DNA from 2 places in the Pseudarthrobacter sp. NPDC092202 genome. Region 2 is predicted to be linked to the other one. Evidence: riboswitches for the same ligand, from Rfam matches in the RefSeq annotation. Region 2 holds a riboswitch; the other holds the start of a gene.
The links. Region 2 has a riboswitch for cyclic di-AMP ahead of ACIQF4_RS19535 (NlpC/P60 family protein). Riboswitches for the same ligand answer to the same signal wherever they lie in the genome.
Positions count from the first base shown of each region.

Region 1: it holds a riboswitch for cyclic di-AMP, as region 2 does, so the genes downstream of both, ACIQF4_RS14030 (M23 family metallopeptidase) here and ACIQF4_RS19535 (NlpC/P60 family protein) in region 2, are expected to answer to the same signal.

Region 1 is NZ_JBIVRG010000009.1:22,174-29,325, reverse strand. It holds gene ACIQF4_RS14040 (NlpC/P60 family protein) at 1-178, opposite strand, end outside; gene ACIQF4_RS14035 (C40 family peptidase) at 331-1,026, opposite strand; cyclic di-AMP (ydaO/yuaA leader) riboswitch at 1,097-1,270, opposite strand; gene ACIQF4_RS14030 (M23 family metallopeptidase) at 1,407-2,231, opposite strand; cyclic di-AMP (ydaO/yuaA leader) riboswitch at 2,242-2,483, opposite strand; gene ACIQF4_RS14025 (metal-dependent transcriptional regulator) at 2,590-3,285, opposite strand; gene serC (phosphoserine transaminase) at 3,589-4,719, shown strand; gene ACIQF4_RS14015 (DUF3027 domain-containing protein) at 4,923-5,663, opposite strand; gene ACIQF4_RS14010 (cold-shock protein) at 5,670-6,053, opposite strand; gene ACIQF4_RS14005 (hypothetical protein) at 6,279-6,512, shown strand; gene ACIQF4_RS14000 (helicase-associated domain-containing protein) at 6,523-7,152, shown strand, end outside.
Region 2 is NZ_JBIVRG010000019.1:17,755-24,906, reverse strand. It holds gene ACIQF4_RS19545 (CPBP family intramembrane glutamic endopeptidase) at 1-647, opposite strand, end outside; gene ACIQF4_RS19540 (alkaline phosphatase) at 958-2,496, opposite strand; cyclic di-AMP (ydaO/yuaA leader) riboswitch at 3,027-3,225, shown strand; gene ACIQF4_RS19535 (NlpC/P60 family protein) at 3,231-4,031, shown strand; gene ACIQF4_RS19530 (transglutaminaseTgpA domain-containing protein) at 4,232-6,583, opposite strand; gene ACIQF4_RS19525 (hypothetical protein) at 6,958-7,152, shown strand, end outside.

The DNA.
Region 1 (7,152 bases), on a different contig from region 2:
TGGAGTCAGCTGCGTTTGCAGCGATGCCGCTGGTGAGCACCAGGCCGGAAGCGGCGGCGATAACCGCTGCCTGGCGGCCCATGCCACCGGCGTTGTCGCCAACAGCCTTGGCAATAACAGCGATTGAGTTGGTCTTGGTGACTTCGGCGCGATGCCGTGCGGTGGCACGAGTAGTCATCAGTTCTCTCTTTCGTTTTCCTCAGGCCGTTGTGGGCACCAAGGGGTCTGGGCCTGCCGGCATCTTGGGGGTACGCCGGCAGGCCCCGAACGGGGATGTGGTGTGTGGAAAGGGGTGCAAAGAAATAGTTCTTGGGCCCGAAGGCCCAAGAACTATTTGTTGATCGTGAAGAAGGCGGAGCTTCCGGTGGCGGCTACCGAGTGGAGGAGCGTGCCCTGGGAGGGGTTGAGCGCGCTGATCATCATGCCGTTGCCCACGTAGATGCCCACGTGCGCGCCACCGTTCTGCATAACCAGGTCACCCGGCTGCGGAGTGGAGGTGGGCGTCATTGCGGTCCAGGCGTTGACGCGCGGGATGCTGATGCCGGCCTGGGCGTAGACCCACTGGGTGAACCCTGAGCAATCCCAGCCGTTGGGGGTGGTGCCTCCCCAGACGTAGGGACGGCCGATGCCGGTGTATGCGAGTGCGGCAATGCCGGAGGTAGAGGCCGAGGAAACCGTCTCTGCCAGCTTCTCAGCTGCAGCTTCGGGAGCCGCTGCGGTGGAGGCCGTCCGGGTAGCGGCAGCAGTGCGGTCCTCCGAATCGGTGGACTGCGCCCGCACGGGAGCCGGCTTCGGTGCGGCGGTGGTCTTCACCACGGGACGCTCGAAGGAGACAGTCGCGGTGGGTGCTGCGGTGACCGCCAGGGCGGACTGGGCAGACCCGGACTCGGTGGAAGCGGAAACGCCGGCGGTGGTGTCCGCGGCGTTGGCAGGCAGGCCCATGCTGAGGATGAGACCGGAAGCAGCTGCGATAACCGCAGCCTGGCGACCTACTGTCCCGGCATTGGCACTAACAGCCTTGGACACTGTGTCCAAGGGGTTGGTACGAACCGTTTGCGCACGGTGGCGCGCAGAATGATGGCGTGAAGACACGAAGGTAGCCTCTCCCAATGCCTGCGAGGTGAGCTGTCGGATTCGGATGGGAGTCACCCGGCCGCGCGGCTTCCAAGGAAGTTTTGCGACTTAACCCCAAGGCCTTCGCTGAAGCAAAGACCAAAATTGGTTCCCCCGCCCCTGCCAGACGATGAAATGCGAACGGACCTTGAGCGGTGGCAGAGCTAGGCAATCCGCACAAGAGCGTCAACTTCGGAAAAGTTGACGCGAGTTAGACGGTACAGCAGTTTTCGGTGAATGTCACATTCAGGTCACGGCGGGTCACGATGATTCGATAGCAAACCATCATTTGACTACAGCCAGCCCGTGGGATCGACGACTTCGCCGTTGACCTGCACCTCGAAGTGAAGGTGGCAGCCGGTGGAAGCACCCGTGGTTCCGCTGAGGGCCAGGACATCGCCCCGGGAGACCGTCTGTCCCTCCGTGACGCTGATGGACGAAAGGTGGTTGTACGTGGTTTCCAGGCCGTTGCCATGGTCCACCACCACCCGGTTTCCACCGCCGTACTGGTGCCAGCCCACGAACGTTACGGTGCCGGTGGCAGCCGCCAGCACCGAGGTGCCGCATTGGGCAACGTAGTCCTGGCCGCGGTGGAAGTCACCCGCGCCGCCGGTGATGGGGCTGACCCGGTAACCGAACGCGGAGGCAGTGGAGAGCGCGGCCAGCGGAGCGCCGAGGCTTCCGGCCGAGGCCGCGCGGGACACCGAACCTGCGGACTGGGCGCTGAGCAGCTGCTTCAGCTTGCCATCGGGGTCTGCCTGGGTCACCACGGCAGAGCGGCTGAAGTCGATCTGGGCGCCGGCCTCCGCGGATACCTGCGGCTGCGGGGTAACAGCAGATGCTGCCACCGGGGTAACGCCGCTTGCGTTGTCGGTTGCCATGACGGGACTTGTTGCCGGAACGGTCACGGTCAACACCAGGCCGGTGGCAGCAAGAGCGATTCCGGCCTTCTGTGCGATCCCGCTGGCTGCGGCAAATTCGGTGATCTGCCGGAAGGGTCCTCGACGGCGGCGGGCGTCACGGTGCGGATCGCGGGGGCGTTCCGTGGTGATGACCTCGACAACGCGCGGCGTTGAAACGGGAGACGCCGCGCGGCGGCGCCCCTTGGGGGTCTCTATGGACAAGAAGGGTTCCTCTCTGGAAAGCCTGCGAAGTTAGCTGTCGGATTCGGGTCAGAGAGTTCAAAGACCCGGTCCGCCTAGGCAAGCCCGGCACAGAGGTATCCCCGGAAGGATCCTTCACTGGAAGAGGCTTGCTGCTGACGGACTTCACCCCAAGGCAGTCCCCCGTCTGCCGGTTGTGGTTCCCCCGCCTCTGCCAGTAATGACTCGTGCACCTGATCCGCTGGCAGAGCTCGGCTCCGGATCAGGTAACGCTTTAGTATCTACGCTTGCGTTTAACTATAGGGCCAGAAGGCCCAAAGTAACAATTCCGTTATCTTTGGCTGATGCGCTCCGAGCGGGTACAGCGCGGGAGTTACCGGATGGCGACGAAGACGTGGGCCGCCACCTCAGGCGGCAACTCCAGCGCACCTTCGATGCCGGGCACCCGGACCGAAATGTAGTCCCCCACCCGCTCCAGCGAGACTGCGGCTCCCGGACGGATTCCGCCCTCGTCCAGCTGGACCAGCAGCTCGGGCTCCACCTGGATCGGCTCAGCCAACCGGCTTACGGTCACCTCCGACGCCGGGCCATAGGACTTCATTGCTTCAAGCAGGCTGATGGCGCCGTCAGCGAAGCCTGCGGACGCCTGGCCCCCAAGGGCAGCCAGGCCAGGGATAGGGTTTCCGTACGGTGACTCGGTCGGATGGTCAAGCAGTTCGTAGATGCGCCGCTCCACGCGTTCGCTCATAACATGCTCCCAGCGGCAGGCTTCGTCATGGACGTACGCCCAGTCCAGGCCGATAACGTCCGCCAGCAGCCGCTCCGCCAGCCGGTGCTTGCGCATCACTTCGGTAGCGCGCTTCCGGCCGGTTTCCGTCAGCTCCAGGTGCCGGTCGCCGGAGACAACCACCAGGCCATCCCGCTCCATCCTGCCGATGGTCTGGGAGACCGTGGGTCCTGAGTGGCGCAGGCGTTCGGCGATCCGGGCCCGGAGGGCAACGATGTTCTCTTCCTCAAGCTCCAAGATGGTCCGAAGGTACATCTCCGTAGTGTCGATCAGATCCGTCATCCAGCTCAGCTCCTCGAGCGCAGTACCTTGCGTTGTCCCACCGTATATCGCCATCCGCGCGACGTAGTCCGTTGGAAAGCTTAGCCTATTTTGACTTTGTCCGAATAGTTGGCGGCCGCCGCCGGGGCCCGTCCCAACGTCTTGGTCTCTGTCTCAATTTCTGGACTATGACGGTGCCGGTTCCCGCCCCACCGCCTGTTCAGGCAGAATGAGGGGGGCCGAAAGTCGCAGTCACAGCCGACTGTCCGCCAACCAACCACCCGTCCGGACCCCAACCGCGTCCACGCCGACATTGGAGCACCTGTGAGCGAAAACAGCATCACTATTCCCGCCGACCTCCTGCCCAAGGACGGACGGTTCGGCGCCGGCCCGTCAAAGGTCCGGCAGGAGCAGATCGATGCGCTTTCCGCTGCTTCCAAAACCATCCTCGGAACCTCGCACCGGCAGGCTCCGGTGAAAAACCTGGTCGGGTCCGTACGCGAGGGCCTCAGCCAGTTCTTCCGTGCCCCCGAGGGCTATGAAGTGGTCCTCGGCGTCGGCGGTTCCACTGCGTTCTGGGACATTGCCAGCTTCGGCCTGGTGGAGCAGAAGGCCCAGCACCTCTCGTTCGGTGAATTCGGGTCCAAGTTCGCTGCCGCCACCAACAAGGCGCCCTTCCTGGATGCCTCATCAATCATCAAATCCGAACCAGGTACGCGCCCTGCTGCCCAGGCTGAAGCGGGTGTCGATGCCTACGCCTGGCCGCAGAACGAGACTTCCACGGGCGTCTCCGCCCCCGTGAAGCGGGTAGCGGGTGCCGACGAGGGCGCGCTGGTGCTGGTCGACGCGACGTCGGCCGCCGGCGGCCTGGACGTGGACGTGGCGGAGAGCGACGTCTACTACTTCGCCCCGCAGAAGAACTTTGCCTCCGACGGCGGACTCTGGCTTGGCCTGTTCTCCCCCGCCGCCCTGGACCGCGCGGCGCGTATCAAGTCCACCGACCGCTGGATCCCCGATTTCCTCGACCTGCAGACCGCAATCGACAACTCACGGCTGAACCAGACCTACAACACGCCGTCGCTGTCCACCCTGGTGACACTGGATGCACAGGTGCAGTGGCTGAACGGCAACGGCGGCTTGGACTTCGCCGCCGCGCGCACTGCCGATTCCGCCGGCCGCATCTACAGCTGGGCCGAAGCTTCCGAATTCGCCACCCCGTTCGTCACCAACCCGGACGAGCGCTCCAACGTCATCGCCACCATCGACTTTGACGAGTCAGTGGATGCAGCCGTGGTGGCAAAGGTCCTGCGGGCCAACGGCGTCGTGGACACCGAGCCCTACCGCAAGCTCGGCCGCAACCAGCTGCGCATCGCCACTTTCGTGGCCATCGAGCCCGACGACGTTTCTGCGCTGCTGGCCAGCATCGACTTCGTGGTGGGCGAACTGCGCAAGTAGCGGTCCGCCGGCAGTCCGGCCGCGGCTCACCAAAGGGTCGCGGCTCACCGAACTGGGGGCGTTACCGAACTGCCGGGCCTTACCGAGCTGCCGGGCCTTACCGAGCTGGGCAGGGCATTAATGTACGACGGCGCCGCCCGGGAACAGTCCCGGGCGGCGCCTTTGTGTACGTGGTGAAGACTGCATCCTGAGGTGCGGCCTGCCTAAGGCCTGGCGGCGCTGTCCTCAGTGGGCTGGGCTTCTACAGGCTGGGCTTCTACAGGCTGCGCTTCTACAGGCTGCGCTTCTGCGAACGGGGCGGGCGCACCCGGGGCGGCGGCTCCGGCTTCAGCGGGCTCGACGACGGGCCCGGTTCCGGCAGGCTCCGTTGCGGCCGCGTCCTGGCTCCCGGCCCCAGGGGCGCCGTCTTGGGCTTCACCTTCTGCCGGATTGCCTTCCTGCCCGCCAGTTTCCGGATTCCCTACCCGTACCTGGTCCTGCTCCTGGTCCTGTTCCTGCTCGTCCTCGGGCCGGACGCGTTCAGCCCACGGCACCCACTCCGGGGCAAGGATCGAATCTTCCGACGGCAGCAGGCCGAGCTCGCTGACCGTGACCACCTTGGAGCGGGAGTTGCGGGTAAGTACCGCATACCACTGCCAGCCCAGGTAGCCAGGCAACCTGGATTCAAACAGGTGCGTTACCAGGCGGTCGCCCTCGCTTTTGGCAGCCAGGTGGCGGCCAATGGTGGGCGCCGCCGTGATTTCCTCCACAGCCGAACGCGCCGTGTCCACGGCAGCGGCGAGGAAGGCATCCGGCTTCCCTGTCCGCCATGCCGGGACGCCCGCTCGGCGCTTGGACACAGCCCTGGCCCCTGCAACGGCCGGGCCGGCGGCGCCCGGGCCACCCGTCGTCGTGCTGTCCTGTTCCGGCACAGCTGGGACCGGCTGTTCAGCTTCGGGGTTCATCAGTGCCTAAACGTCCAGCTCGTCGGCAACCTTACGCAGGGCAGCGGCGATGGCCTTGCCCTTGTTGCCTTCCGGGTATTTGCCTGCGGAGAGGGTTCCGGACAGATTATCCAGGACCGTCACCAGATCCTGCACGAGAGGAGCGAGGTCCTTGGCACTGGGCCGCTTTGCCTTGGCAATGGAGGGTGTCTTGTCCAGCACGCGCAGGCCCAGGGCCTGGGCGCCCTTCCGGCCGTCAGCCACACCGAATTCAACCCTGGTGCCGGCCTTAAGCTCTGTTACGCCCTCGGGCAGCGACGATTTAGGCAGGAATACCTCCTGGCCGTCCTCGCCCGCGAGGAAACCAAAGCCCTTGTCCTTGTCATACCACTTGACCTTGCCGGTAGGCACGTAATCAACCTTCTTCGTTCTGCGTCTTCTGACACGGCCGCCCGCCACCGCATCCGCATTGCTGTGCGGGTTTAGGGTATGGCGGCTGCAGACCGTGTTGGTCTATCCCTCAAGGTTATCCTGCCCACCGCCCTATTCCTGCTTTAACCCGCCCCGCGGAGCCATTCAAGGGCTCCGTGCAGCAACGTTCACGCCGGAGGGTGCGGGAGCTGTAGCGTTACGTCCATGACACCCTCGCGTTATCGGCGTGCCCTGATGATCACCGCCGCAGCTGTCGCCGTGCTCTCCCTGGTGGCGGTAGGGGCTGTGATGGCTTTGGCTTTCGCGGGGTCAGTGGCCCCCGCCTGGGTGACGTACTCGGCGCTCTACGGCCTGCCGCTCGCCTTCCTCCTGATGCTTTTCCTGGTTCTGGACAGCGTTGCCGGGCGGCGCCGGGCAGGAAAGCCGGACCAGCGGTAACGTTGGACTGATGTCCCTCATTCGTGCGTTGAGCAAGGAGCTGGAGGCACGCAGCGACGATTCCCTGCGTGCGCTGTTCGACGCCCGGCCGGACCTCATTTCTCCGCCTGTCCCCGACTTCAGTGCCCTCGCGGCGCGGGCCAGCGCCCGGCTCAGCGTGCAGCGTGCGCTGGAGCGGCTTAACAGGCCACAAATGCAGGTCCTCGAAACACTGCACCTGTGCACCAATACGGACACCGGGCACAGCGCCTCGGCGGCCGGACTCCGCAAAATGATTCCGGGATCGTCGGGAGCCGCGGTTGAGCGGATCCTGCATACGCTGCAGGAGCTGGCGCTGGTGCACCGCGCCGAGCCTCCGCACGGGACCCCGGATTCTGCGGCAAAACAGCGCCACTACCTGCCAGTGGGTTCCTTGAAGGACGTGGTGGGGATCTATCCCGCCGGGCTGGGCAGGAGCTACACGGAACTCGTCCGGCTGCAGCCTGCCTTCGCGCAGCGCGTTGTCCAGCTGGTCTCCGAGCTGCACCGCAGCGGCGTGGCCATCCATGACGCCACCACGCCCATGGAGGCCGCGCTTGCGCTGCAGCACTGGACTTCCTCTCCTGACGCCCTCAACAGCATCCTGTCTACTGCCCCGGAG
Region 2 (7,152 bases):
ACCATATTGCCAATAAACGGCCCGAAGCCCTGGTACAGGTGGTAACTGCCCCTTAGCATGGAACTGGCAAAAATGGCCAGGGGAACTGACCAGCCGAACTTCCCAAAGCGGTCCAGCAGATAACCCACTACGATGACTTCCTCGACGACCGCGTGCCGCACCGCTGACAGAACCAGCACGGGAACCGTCCACCAGTAAGGGTCCAGGGCGCTGGGAATGATCGCTGTCGTGATGCCCAGTGCGCGCCCGGCCGCGTAGAGGCCCAGTGAGGGGATGCCTATCAGGACGGCAAGCCCGAGCCCCTGCAGGATGGCCAGCCCGGGGCGGGTGAAGTTAAAACCGATTTTCGTGAAGGCCGAACCATTGCCCTCGCCGTTGCCGGTGTTCGTCCTGTGCTGGTCGGTCAGGAAGTAGAGCGCCAGAACGACAGGTACCAGCGCGAAGAAGATCTCCAGCAGTTGATATGTCAGATCAAAATATTCGCGGGTGCTTTGGGAGTTGTTGAGCGTGGAGGTGCCCTGGGCCAGCGGCGCGCTGGTGATCTTGTCCAGAAACTGCACCACGGAGTAAACGGCGGACTGTCCTAACGACAGTCCCAGGACTATCAGGACTTCAATCCGCAGACGGCGGCGGGAGGGAACGAGCATGGTCCTATTCTTGCCTGCAGTTGCCGGGTCTCTGCCGGGATGCCACAAGGAAGTCCATCCGCGCCCGGCCCGGCTACCGACCCTTTTCTACTGGCCGTCAGCCAGTGGCGGAGGGGGAAAAACAAGCTCCCCCAGGAGGCTCCCGGGTTCAGTTGTCCTTAATGTCGACGCCTTGGCAACAGCTTGGACCGGGCTTTATCGAGGTCCCCGTTATCCTGCATCACCTGGCCCGGCGGGTTGAGGCGTGCGGAAGCCTCGTCGGGCTTGGCCGTGGCCGTGGCAGGTTTGCAGTTCTGGTTTTCCGCTGCGGTCAGCCCAGGACGCCCAGGGCGTTACCTACGATGTCGAACAAATCGGTGTTGTCCACGCTGCCCTGCAGTTGCTCCGAGCCTGGGCCGTAGGCGTAAACGGGCACGTCTGCACCGGAGTGGTTGCCGGAGGCGTAGCTCAGCCAAAGACTGGCTTCCTTTGAACCGTCCTTGACTTGGGGCGGGTCGCTCGGCGTCCGGAAGGTGGCAGGGCCGAAGTTTTGCTGGTCCTTTGCGCCTGCACCGTTGCTGATACCGGTTGAACGTTCCGGGTCCTTGAAGTTTCCGTCGGACCGGGTCGGGGTGGAGTTATTGGCGGCGTTCCCGGAATCGACGTTGACCGGGGGCGCGGCTGCTTCGGCGTTAGTGAAGGAGCCCTTTTCGATGATGTGGAAACCGCCGGTTTCGTGGTCGGCGGTAACAATGACCAGGGTATTGCCGTCCTTCTTGGCGAAGTCCAGGGCTGCGGCGACGGCATCGTCGAAGGCCTTGACTTCCTCCAGTGTCTGGGCCGCGTCGTTGTCGTGGGACCGCTTGTCAATCAAGGAACCTTCAACCTGCAGGTAAAAACCCTTGCCGCTGCTTTCCTGTTGCTGGTTTAGAAGCTCAAGAGCTTTCTTTGTCATCTCCGGCAGGGACGGCTCCTTCGCCTGGGGAGCTCCGGGGTCGTCCTGCTTGGCTTTTTCAACGGTCAGGTTTCCCTTGTTGAACAGGCCAAAGACCTTCTCCCCCACGGCTCCGTTCAGGTCGTCCCGGGTCGCGGGAATCTGGCTGGAAACCGAACCCAGGATCGAGTAGCCCTGCTCCTTCAGCTCGGTTTCATCCGAGGCGTCAAAGCGGCGCAGGCCGCCGCCGAAGATGATGTCCGCGGTACCGTTGCGGGCGATCTGGTCTGCGATCGGGGTTACTCGGACATCACTGGTCGGCAGCGGCTCACCGGTGATCTCTGTGTCCTGGCACGCGTCCGCGGAGTAGTCCGGTCCCTGGCAGCCGCGGGACAGGACGTGGCTCATCTGCCCGGCCGGGGACGCGTCGGTAATTTCGGCCGTGGAGACACTGCCAGTGCGGTAGCCGGTCTGCTTGGCCAACTCCATCATGGTCGGCACCACATGGCCCGTGGCATCCACCCCGAGGGCGGCGTTGTAGGTTTTCACCCCGGAGGCCCACGCCGTGGCTGCAGCGGCGGAATCGGTGACCAGTTCCGGGGCGAAGTCAGACTGCCCCGGCTGGCCGGAGTTTTTCTGCACAGCATAGGTACTGACAGAACCGTGGGCCGGGAGGGTTTCCATAACCAGCCTGCCCTCGGCACCGTAGAAACGCTCCCTGCCGGCAGTGACTTGGGTGCGGCCCATGCCGTCACCAAGCAGATATATAACGTTCTGGGCTGTGCCAGGTGCCGGCTTGGTGGCGGTAAACACCGCGGACGAGATCAGCCCGGTGGCCACGACGGTGGCCACGACGGCTGCCAGGACGACCCAAATGATCCTGCGTCTTTTCCGTGCAGGGTCGGCGGGCGTGACGTCGGCCGGAACTTGTGTCATCGGAGGGTGCTTTCCTGTCAGGGGCGGGGGGCTATATCGCCTTTGCCTCAAACCGTACCGCGGCCATAGCACTACCCGAGGGTTTCTCGAGCCAATGGAAATAGATCCGTTCAGAAAGGATACGCATGTTCCGGGGCATTGAATCAGTTAAGGACAACCCGGCCTTCATCCGGCTGGCCCGCCCGGTCCTACCAACCGGTGCGCCCATCAGTGGGGCCTGTTCCAAAGGCAGCCGCTGAACAGAAGCCTTTTAGCGGCGGCGAAGACGGAATGCACTTCCGGCTTCGCCTTCGTCTTCTTCCAAAGCATGTTTCAGACTTCACAAATGATTATGTGGCCGACCGGGCAGGAAGACGGGCCGTTCTTTTTCGACTCCCGGCGGGCGGCGGCGCGATTGTTCAGCCCCCGTCCTTAGCGCCGTCCTTCAGGTATTCGGACGGGGGATCGCTGCTTTGCGTTATGCAAATGTGACAACGCCGTGGTTTTTGCAGTAGGGTCGGACGCGTGCCGGTCTCAGAATGCGGCACTCCTGAGCAGATTTGCCTAACTCTGCCGCTGCCCCGGGATCCCTTCGCAACATTCGTCCGGCAGAGACGGGGAAACCACATGACGGCCTGCTTCGGGCGGGCCTTGGGGTGAAGCCGCGCCTCCTGCCTTGCGCTGGAGATGCGGCCGGGTGTCTCCCATCCGAATCCGACAGCTAACCTCGCAGGCAGTGGGAGAGGCCCTTTTTCGTGTCTATTCGCCGTGCTCACGGCCGCCACCGCGCGGTCCCCGTTCAGACCAGTGCCCTTGCGGTCCTGTCCAAATCCGTCGCTGAAAACGCCGGCGGTGTGGGCCGTCAGGCCGCCGTCATCGCGGCAGCTTCCGGGCTCGTCCTGACCAGCGGCCTTGCAGCGCAGGCAGCGGACGCGCCGGCCCAGCGGGACACGGAGCCGACCTCGACCCTGGAGCTCGCCAGCCAGGTCCAGGCCCCGCTCAGCGCAGACGCCACCGTCCAGATCTCCTTCGAACGTCCCGCCGTGAAGACCACGCCGGCCCCTGTCGTGGAAGCGCCGAAACCGGTCGCCGTCCAGGCCCCCAAGGCAGCCGCTCCGGCCGCGCCCGCCGCCGTGAAGGCTGCTGCGCCGGCCAAGGCCAAAGCCCAGGTCACTGTCACCCCCGCCCCTGCTGCCGCGCCGGCAGCCGCCCCGGCGGCCGCTCCGGCAGCAGGTGGAGTCAACGCCACCATGGTCTCCTCGGCCTACGCGCAGATCGGCATGATCCAGGACTGCACCCGGCTGGTGGAAAACGCCCTGAACGCTGCAGGGATCCCCGTCGGTGACCTCGGTCCCATGCAGTTCATGAACTACGGCACCGTGGTCTCCGATCCCCAGCCCGGGGACATGGTCATGCAGCCCGGCCACGTCGGCATCTACGTCGGCAACGGCCAGGTCCTCAGCTCCGGGCTGAACGGCAAGAACGAAACCGCGGTCCACCCGCTGACCTGGATGACGTCCAAGGGCGCCGTCACCTTCGTCCGCGCAGGCAAATAAATCCACTGAAGGCCGGTCATTCGGTGCCTTGGGGGCGGCGAATCACCGGCCTTCAGTATCGCTTGAGCAGCACCCGCCGCGAATGCTGTTCCTGGAACTACGGCCTGTCCGCACTGACCAGCCGACCGCTTAGTAACGATTTGGACACGGCCTGCACGGCTTCTTCTCCTCAGCGTCCAGCCCTTGCCTTGTGCACGAGGTCAGTATCGGCGTCGTAGCGATCGCGGCAGGAGCCTGGCTCTCAGGCGCGCCGGCAGGGTCTTCGAACCCCACAAAGCCCGCCTGACTTCCTGGACATCGGCCCAGGTTGGAGACACCGTCCCGGGTACGGGTTGTACCTTCGCAGCAGCGTACATTTGCATCTCAAAGGCGTGGCGGAGCCTGGTCAGTGAGTCGACGGCCTGGCTGTTGAACCGCGCCTGCTGCATCAGTCGGCTGGTAAAAGCCCGCGGTGTTTCTGCCGCGCCCGGAGTGTAGCCATGGTCAACGGCGCTTTCCGTCGTCTCGGCCCAGGCGATGCTGGCTGCTTGTTGCGGATTCGACCTGAGAAAGCGGCGCTTCCGTCCACCGGATCTGGCGGCGCGGATCAGGAAGGGCGCGGCGGCCAGAAACAGCAGGACCAAGGCCACCACCGTCATGCCGGGCTCCACGCCGGAAGGGATGGGCGTGCCCGGCGTGCCGCTGCCCGAAAGTCCCGGGGCAGGAGTCGGGGATGTCCCGGTGTCCGGCATGGATAAGCCGTCGGGTCTGAGGTCGTCTTCTACCGGGAGGTTTGGAGGAGTTGCCGGTTGCTGCGCGTAGTCCGGGACCACGCCGCGGGAGGGTGTCGGTTCGAACCTCACCCAGCCGGCACCGCGGAAGTACAGCTCAGGCCAGGCATGGGCATCCTTGGAATCAACGGCGAATTCGGGCAGCTGTTCACCGCCAACCATAACGGTGTTTCCGGTTGGTTCCCCTGGTGCATAACCGACTGCGACGCGGCTCGGGATCCCGGCCAGCCTTGCCATGACAGCCATGGCACCGGCGAAGTGGACGCAGTAGCCGGCTTTTACCTCAAGGAACCGTCCAATGACTTCAAGGCCGGTGCCATCGTAGTTTCCTTCAACAGGGGCCTGGAGGGAGTAGGTGAAGTCACCGCCGCGGAGGTAATTCTGGATGGCCATTGCTTTGTTATAGGGGTTGATCAAGTCCGAGGTGAGGTTCGACGCCGTTTCCCTGACGACTGTCGGAAGATCCTCGGACAGGTAACTAAACCGGGCGTCAACTTCGTCATTCCCCACAGGTGCGCTGCCGGCAAGGACTTCACGCGTCAATTCCGGTACTGAACTGGTCACCTGGTAGCTTTGCCCGGCCGAAGTTTCCCCTGTAGCCGACAATACCGTCAGTGTTCGCGGATCCCATGTCCACCGGCCGTCGACTCCCGTGATGCTCAGTGGGGCATAGGGGGCGAGCAACCATGGACTCGTAAAGCTTCGGGTATCGATCCGGGTGGTGGTCAGGTTCCCGCTGCCGACCGGAAGGCCGGCACTGATGCCCATCTGCCTGATCCCGGTGCGGCGGGAATCCATGCGCTGGTCCGGTTGCCATCGCCTTCCCGAGAAGTCCTCCAGCGTTGTCAGCCGCAGATACAGTGGCTCATTGGCGGTGGTGGCATAGGTGATCCGGCCAGAACCGTCGGGCTCCCGCAGGGAGTTTCCCAGGGTTACGCTCGGGTCGAGCCCGGATGCTGCCGTCCACCATTGCAGGCGGGATCCCTGCGGAAACGTTCCTGTGGTGAATCCCGGGACCATGGCAGGCAGAACGAGGGCCAGGCTGAGCGCGGCCGCCCCGATGGTTGCGGCCTGCGTGAGGTAGCCGGCGGTCCGGTGCGCTGCCCGGCCTTGAGCTTCAGAGCTTTCCCGCCATTGCCCGGTAGCCAGGAGGAAGATGTAGCCTGCGGCGGCTGCAGTGAATGCGGGAACACCGACGCTGTCAGGAAGGATGATTGCGGGGATGGAAAGGACGGCCAGCAGGGGTATTCCGCTGGTCGCGGGCATCCTGCAGGTGATGGCCAGGGTATCGATGAGCAGTGCGGCCAGGCCGGTTGCGGCACAGGTGATCAAGAGGACGCCCTCGCCGGGCGCCACCGGTGCCAGCTCTGAGGCGACGGTGGTTTCGGCGTTTTCGAGCAAAGACGCAAGACGTTCCGTGGCCTGAGAGCCCGGGATAATGCCCAGGAAACTTTGGTCACGGAAAAACTGCCAGACGAGCACCCCGGCAAGGGTCAAAAGGCCCGCCCCCAGGCTCAGGACCGGGGGCCAACGGAGGCTCCGTGTCCCTGCTGTCGCCGTCAATACGGCAGCGGCAGTAAACATTACGTTCGGAAGCCAGCCCCAGCCGTCAAGGACTCCATGGATGCTCAGCGATACCAGGACCATTGCCACCAGGGCGGCCAGCGATACCATCAAGTGCCGCTGACTCTCCGCGGCGTGGTTGCTTTGCCTCAGGGAGCGCCGCTGTTGCGGGTCGGGCTCCGGAAGCGTCTGGCGGTCCGTCGCAGTGGCGGTTTCCATGGAGACGATGTTCTTTCCGCTATGGAAAAAGGGGAGGCCGATGGAACAGGACGGTCGGCGGAACGGTGGAAGGTTTCCTGCCCGCGGAGCGCTGATCGATTGTGGTCATGGAAACCTTCCTTATGCAGGCCAAGGAAGAATCCCTGGGAGCTGCGCCGGGAGAAATCACTGGATTGACATTCCAACGTGTTGATCGAGTGGAAGGTTCCGCTAACGGATAGGTGCTTGAACCTGTTGAGGTCACCACCACCGTGTTCGATCCAGCTGATGCTGTAACGTCGGGGAAGGCAATCATCCGCCGCACCATTGGTCCGGCACCAGCCCGGAACTTCGGTCCGGGCCTAATATTTAAGAGGAAGTTCATGGATTCGACCGTGCCAGACAAGACGACAAGCCAGGGGGCGCGAACTGACGGGGACCAGGGAGTGGCGGCCGGGATGCCCCTCGGTGCCAAGCGGCTGGTACTCCTGGGCGGTTTAGGCGTTCCCGTCGGTCTGGTTGCCGGGCCGTATGTGCTCGGCATGCAGCTCCTGGCAGTGACCGGGGTAGTGGCGATAGCCATCGCCTTG